One region of the Shewanella sp. SM101 genome, then DNA from elsewhere that is predicted to be linked to it. Evidence: predicted binding sites of a transcription regulator. Region 1 holds the regulator's gene; each other region holds the start of a gene.

Region 1 (2,276 bases):
GCCCGCTAAGGTTGCACCCGCTTCCACCAGCACGTGATTACAGCTTTGGCCTAAATAGCTTAATAGTTCAGGCAATGAGACGCGACCTGCAATTGCAGGTAACACGAGGCAACTCACATGGGAGGGCAATTGTGCTTGAAACTCTGTGGGATAAGCCACGGTCGAGACCAAGAGTATGGGCGATACGATAGCCAAGCAGGCGGCCGATAACGGCAAACGGGCACGGCTGTCGAGTATCACTCTTAATGGCTGCAGTAATTGCGCCTCGGTTACACTGTCTTTTAAGCTGCCAAGTTCCTGATAACGCACATTAAGTAAAGGAGCGTCTGCCAGTATGGTTTCGATCCCCGTGACCAGTGCACAAGAACGTAAACGTAATCGCTGCACGTCGCGACGAGATTCTGGACCAGTTATCCATTTAGACACACCGTTAGACAGCGCGGTTTTACCATCGAGACTCGCAGCCAATTTTACTGTAACTCTGGGTAAACCCGATTCCATCCGCTTCATAAAGCCTACATTCAAGGCATAGGCTTCATCGCGATGTAATCCCACATCCACTTCAATACCGGCGTCACGCAGCATTTGAATGCCACGACCACCTACTTGCGGATTAGGATCTTCCACCGCGACCACCACACGTTTAACGCCAATATTGATCAGCGCCAAGGCGCAGGGCGGCGTGCGGCCATAATGGCTGCAGGGCTCTAAAGTGACATAGGCCGTTGCGCCGCGGGCGCGTTCGCCAGCCATACGTAGCGCATGCACTTCGGCGTGGGGCTCACCCGCTTTTTGATGATAACCTTCACCAATGATTTGGTTATCTTTAACGATAACGCAGCCCACACTGGGATTGGGTCTAGTGGTGTAAAAGCCTTTGCGCGCCAATTGAATCGCGCGGCTCATCATTTGGGTATCGAGTACGGACCAACTTATGTTCAAGCTCATGTTCAACCCTGTTGTTAAAGGTTTCGGCTTTCACCAGTCTTGCAAATCTGTTTTTAAAACCTGTCTTGCAGAAGCTATTAATCAAAAGCCTCTTTTAAAGCTAGCGCAACCAAACACCGATAGACTAGCCACAAAAATCGAATAACTACTTTTGCAGCTTGGCGATGGCTTCGCCAAATTCAGACACGTCTTCAAAGGCGCGGTACACAGAAGCGAAACGTATGTAGGCGACTTTATCTAGGCTCATCAATTGCTCCATCATTAAGTTACCCACCATTTCTGACGGCACTTCCCGCTCGCCAGTGGCGCGCAGGGTAGACTTGATTTTGCTGAGTGCTTGCTCGATTTCATCCATAGACACGGGGCGTTTTTCAACGGCGCGCAACATGCCACCTTGGAGTTTTTCTTCATCAAAGGGTTGGCGTGAACCATCGCGCTTAATCACCCTAGGCATGACTAATTCGGCGCCTTCGAAGGTGGTAAATCTTTCATGACATTCGGTGCATTCTCGGCGACGGCGCACTTGGTGGCCTTCTGCCACTAATCGGGAATCGATGACTTTAGTATCTGTCGCGCTGCAAAATGGACAATGCATTGAGCCTCCTGCCAGTGAATGCGAGTAAAGCGTTAATGGCTTTACCTGTTAAAATCTCAGCCAAACACAATAGATTTAAGCCTAAGATTTTACCAATAAAAATGGCCGCTAAATGCGGCCATGGGATTTTATCCTATTTATGGGCTGAGGTTAACTACCTGAGCTTAACAACCTAATGTTAACTACTTGATGTTAAGTACCTGATGCTAAGTGCCTGATGTTATAAGTATCAAGTCAGTCGGCGGTCAATCTCGGCCCTTCATCTACTAAGCGTAGATGCATAGGCAAATTAGCCGTAAACAGGGAAACGTGCACACAGTGCCAGTACTTGGCCCTTAACACGCTCAATCACTGCAGGATTACTTGCATCATCAAGGATGTCACAAATCCAGCCAGTCAGCTCTTTCGATTCCGCTTCTTTAAAGCCGCGGCGCGTAATCGCTGGCGTACCGATACGCACACCTGAGGTCACAAAGGGTGAACGTGGGTCGTTTGGCACTGAGTTTTTGTTCACAGTAATGTTAGCGCTACCTAAGGCGGCATCGGCTTCTTTACCCGTTAAGTCACGACCAATCAGATCAACTAGCATCAAGTGATTGCTGGTTCCGCCAGAGACGATTTTGTAACCGCGCTCAAGGAACACTTCAACCATAGCTTTAGCGTTGTTAACCACTTGCTGTTGGTAAACTTTAAATTCTGGCTCTAGGGCTTCTTTGAACGCCACCGCTTTACC
Region 2 (2,276 bases), on a different contig from region 1:
AAGATGAGCGGAAAAAGCTGATCACTCTGACAAGTCAAGGAGAGGGTATCAGGCACGAAGCTCTTGCCTTGAAGCAAACCTTGCTTGATAAAGTGCAGATGGACGCTGAGGCACTCGATTTACTAAGGCGGCAATGTCTTGCCTTGATCGAAGATATTCAGTCCTAGATATAAGTTGGTTTATGCATAGTGATGCTATTAACTCAGGGGTTGCACAGATTAATACTTGATTGGCTTAGTTTTTGCTTTAAAACCGTTATTGAGTCTTAGACGCCGAATTTTTGACGATGAATTCTATTTTAAATGCCTTTAATCTTAATCGCAGCAGTGCCAGTATCGCCGATGCCTATGGTGCAAATAGCCAAAAGACGAGCACGGCTAAAACCGATACTACGACAGAAACAAATAAAACGCAGACGGATGCTACCAAACCCGATAAAGGTAAAACCGATGAGATAGCGCTGTCGCCACGGGCGCAACGCGCACAGAAAATTCAATCGATGGCGAAGGATTTTTTTGCCGATGGTCAATTTGGCGTCGCCGATATTCCCGCATTGGTGTCGCGCTTACAAAAGGATGGCATTTTATCGGATGTGCAACTCGAGCGTTTATCGAAAAACGGTATTACAGTGCCGAGCACAACAACGCCGACTAAACAATCGTTGCAAGATTTTTTAGATGATGAAATAAAATCATTAGCTAAAAAATCACCCAATAATCCTCTTATCAATACCTTAGTAGATGCTAAGAACGTCTTAACCAATATGGATGATGCTCAGTCGCCGGTGCTAGCCCAGAAGGCCACGAAAGTCCTTAGCCAATTGACGGATTATTTGAATTCTGAACCTCCGCTTACGGATGCTCAAAAGCAGCAGTGGCAGGGGCTAAAATCTATGATGCAACTCGCTTCATCTATGGGGGCACATCAATCTGCATCGGGCCAACTCAGTAGTTATCTTGCGCTTGCTAAACGTTAATTCACATCCATAGTCGTGATAAACACAAATTGTCACGCATTCAACTAGCTGGGTTTAATCAGCAGGTCAAGGCGCAATTTTCAGATAATTGGGCCTAGCTGCAGTTCTTGTTTGTTCTTTTATTTCATCCTAAAAACTATGATCTGGATCATGGACTCCTTACCGTCATTGTAGCCTAATGCTCTACATATTGTGTTTTATGCTTTTAAAATCACTAGATGTAGTGTTAATTTTTAGGCGAGATGGAGAGGAACTGAACAATGCCAGTCGTAATTAAGCGTGATGGTTGCCGCACACCTTTTGATGAAACAAGGATAAGGGATGCAGTGAATGCCGCTGCAAACTCAGTTGGAATAGAGGATGGCGACTATGCAGCGACAGTGGCAGCGTGTATCAGTCAGAGCGTCGCGCCATTAGCTGAAGTCGATATCCACCATCTACAAGATGCGGTTGAGAATTTACTGATGGAAGGGCCGTACAAGTCCCTGGCGCGGGTGTATATCGAATACCGCCACGACAGAGATGTGTGCCGTGAAGCGACCAGTAAACTCAACCTCGAAATCCGTGGTTTAGTTGAGCAAAGCAATGCGGCTTTACTCAATGAAAATGCTAATAAAGATTCAAAAGTCATTCCTACTCAGCGGGACTTACTCGCGGGCATAGTCGCCAAACATTACGCCAAGAGTCATATTTTGCCAAAGGATGTGGTCGCTGCCCATGAAGCGGGCGAGATCCATTACCACGACCTAGATTACTCGCCGTTTTTCCCGATGTTTAACTGCATGTTGATTGATTTAGCTGGCATGTTGACCCACGGCTTTAAAATGGGTAATGCCGAAATTGAAACCCCTAAGTCTATTTCAACAGCGACAGCTGTGACCGCGCAGATCATTGCCCAAGTGGCGAGTCATATCTATGGCGGCACAACTATCAACCGTATCGATGAAGTGTTAGCGCCATTTGTCGCTAAGAGCTACGACAAGCATTACCAAATTGCCCTGAATTGGAAGATCACCGATGCCAAAGCCTTTGCTACGGCACAAACTGAAAAAGAATGTCACGATGCATTCCAGTCTTTGGAATATGAGGTCAATACTTTACACACTGCCAATGGCCAAACACCGTTCGTGACCTTTGGGTTTGGTTTAGGCACGTCATGGGAATCACGCTTAATTCAGCAATCAATGCTCAAAGTGCGGATGGCGGGATTGGGTAAAAATCGCAAGACTGCAGTATTCCCTAAGCTAGTGTTTGCGATTCGCGATGGTATTAATCATAAAGCGGGCGATTGCAATTACGA
Region 3 (2,276 bases), on a different contig from region 1:
TAGTCGATGCCGCGATCCCTGATGCGGCAGAAGATCTTCGGTCTCAAGTTCAGCAAGGGCTACTCGCCCACTATCAGCGTATAAATGGCGATCACTGTGCGCTATTCACAGGCATAGCGGCATTACTCGACTGGCTCGAGTTAACTCAGCTGCCGTTTGGGGTGATCACCAACAAGCCTGCGCGCTTTACCCGTCCCTTATTGCGAAAACTGAATTTACACTTGCGTATGCCCGTTATCATTAGTGGCGATTCTACAAAACACCCAAAACCCCACACTGCACCTATGCTGTTAGGCGCACAACAGCTGAACTGTGCTCCAGAATACATTTTGTATCTTGGGGATGCCGAGCGAGATTTGCTCGCGGCCAAGGCTGCTGGCATGTTAGGCGGCGTGGCCCTATGGGGTTATCTGGGCGTGAACGACAAGCCGTTGCAATGGCCAGCGCACGCGCATTTTGCGAGCCCAACTGAGCTACATCAAGCACTAATCGAAGCATTGGCTTAACAACATCAACCAAAAACAGCGCCTACAATGCTCACGAATAAGGCATCCAATACGTAACTTCACTGACGAACATCAGTGTGTCAGCATACTATTTATGACCCACGGAAAAAGTCAGGCGGATAAAAGATCGGCACTCGTGAGCGATCGCGATCTAAAGAAAAGATCGCCTAAAAATCCCCCATGAGTGCGATACACTAACCTGAAATTGAGCTTCAAGGTTAGTCGTTACTAACGCGAAAGCTTATCCTCAACTTATCCACAAGATGTCCCCTGAATTCAGACTTGCAAATAGGGGCAAACCTCACTATCTTGTATCCCAGATAATTTAAAACACCATATCTTGTGTATAGGTAGCAATCAGACACACTAAAAGCTCGCCGCTTAATTGACTCGTTTTCAACCAGTCAGCAGTATTTAAGGGACGGTTATTGATTGTTTTACAAGGATACGTACGGTGAACTTGCTCACCTAAATAGATATAAGAACCAAGGCCTATCTCCAAATGAATAGCACTATGACAGTCACAAAACGCTGTGGCGATCGTGAAAATATCGATCTCGAAAAAATACACCGCGTAATTACTTGGGCAGCCAAGGGATTAAAAAACGTTTCTGTTTCTGAAGTTGAACTGCGCTCGCACCTACAGTTTTTCGATGGCATCCCAACCGAAGCTATCCATGAAACCATTATCAAAGCGGCTGCGGATTTAATTTCTCCAGAATCATCGGACTATCAATTCCTCGCCGCCCGTTTAGCGGTGTTTCATTTGCGTAAGAAGGCCTTTGGTCAGTTCGAGCCGCCAGCACTGTATACCCACGTGACTAAGTTAGTTGAGCTTGGCAAGTATGATATGCACATTCTGCAAGATTACAGCCGCGAAGAACTCGACGTGATGGATACCTATATCGACCATTGGCGCGATATGGACTTCTCTTACGCTGCGGTAAAACAGCTTGAAGGCAAATATTTAGTTCAAAACCGTGTGACGCACGAAATCTATGAGAGCGCCCAGTTCCTTTACATTTTGGTCGCGGCCTGTTTGTTTGCCCGTTATCCAAAAGAAACGCGCCTGAAATATGTTAAAGATTTCTACGACGCGGTATCGACCTTTAAGATTTCGCTACCGACGCCAATCATGGCCGGTGTGCGCACGCCAACACGTCAGTTCAGCTCTTGCGTACTGATCGAATGTGGTGACAGCTTAGATTCAATCAACGCGACAGCTTCGTCTATCGTGAAATACGTCAGCCAACGTGCGGGTATCGGTATTAACGCCGGTCGTATTCGCGCCTTAGGTAGCCCAATCCGTGGTGGTGAAGCCTTCCACACAGGTTGTTTACCTTTCTATAAGTATTTCCAAACCGCAGTGAAGTCTTGTTCTCAAGGCGGCGTGCGTGGCGGTGCTGCGACCCTGTTCTACCCTATTTGGCACTTAGAAGTCGAATCTCTGCTGGTATTGAAAAATAACCGCGGCGTCGAAGACAACCGTATCCGTCATTTAGACTACGGTGTGCAGCTGAACAAAGTCATGTATCAACGTCTGATCAAAGGCGAAAACATCAGCCTGTTTAGCCCATCTGACGTACCTGGCTTATATGATGCTTTCTTTGAGGATCAAAACGAATTCGAACGTTTATATGTGCAATATGAGCAAGACAGCAGCATTCGTAAGAAAACCATAAAGGCAGTTGAGCTGTTTTCACTGATGATGCAAGAGCGTGCCTCAACTGGCCGTATCTACATTCAAAACGTGGATCACTGCAACACTCA

Evidence for each region. Region 1 encodes NrdR, which represses ribonucleotide reductase genes. Its sites were predicted from a motif close to AAACACNANATNTNGTGTTT; they were not measured.
Region 2: the regulator NrdR is predicted to act here: its motif matches at 1,186-1,205, upstream of nrdD (anaerobic ribonucleoside-triphosphate reductase).
Region 3: the regulator NrdR is predicted to act here: its motif matches at 835-854, upstream of nrdA (class 1a ribonucleoside-diphosphate reductase subunit alpha).

What each region holds. Positions count from the first base shown of each region.
Region 1 covers NZ_JAKKRH010000011.1:91,299-93,574, reverse strand. The annotation lists gene ribD (bifunctional diaminohydroxyphosphoribosylaminopyrimidine deaminase/5-amino-6-(5-phosphoribosylamino)uracil reductase RibD) at 1-948, opposite strand, end outside; gene nrdR (transcriptional regulator NrdR) at 1,094-1,543, opposite strand; gene glyA (serine hydroxymethyltransferase) at 1,833-2,276, opposite strand, start outside.
Region 2 covers NZ_JAKKRH010000045.1:31,741-34,016, reverse strand. The annotation lists gene L5M38_RS19615 (MarR family winged helix-turn-helix transcriptional regulator) at 1-167, shown strand, start outside; gene L5M38_RS19610 (hypothetical protein) at 287-976, shown strand; gene nrdD (anaerobic ribonucleoside-triphosphate reductase) at 1,237-2,276, shown strand, end outside.
Region 3 covers NZ_JAKKRH010000004.1:67,936-70,211, forward strand. The annotation lists gene L5M38_RS03345 (HAD family hydrolase) at 1-506, shown strand, start outside; gene nrdA (class 1a ribonucleoside-diphosphate reductase subunit alpha) at 1,009-2,276, shown strand, end outside.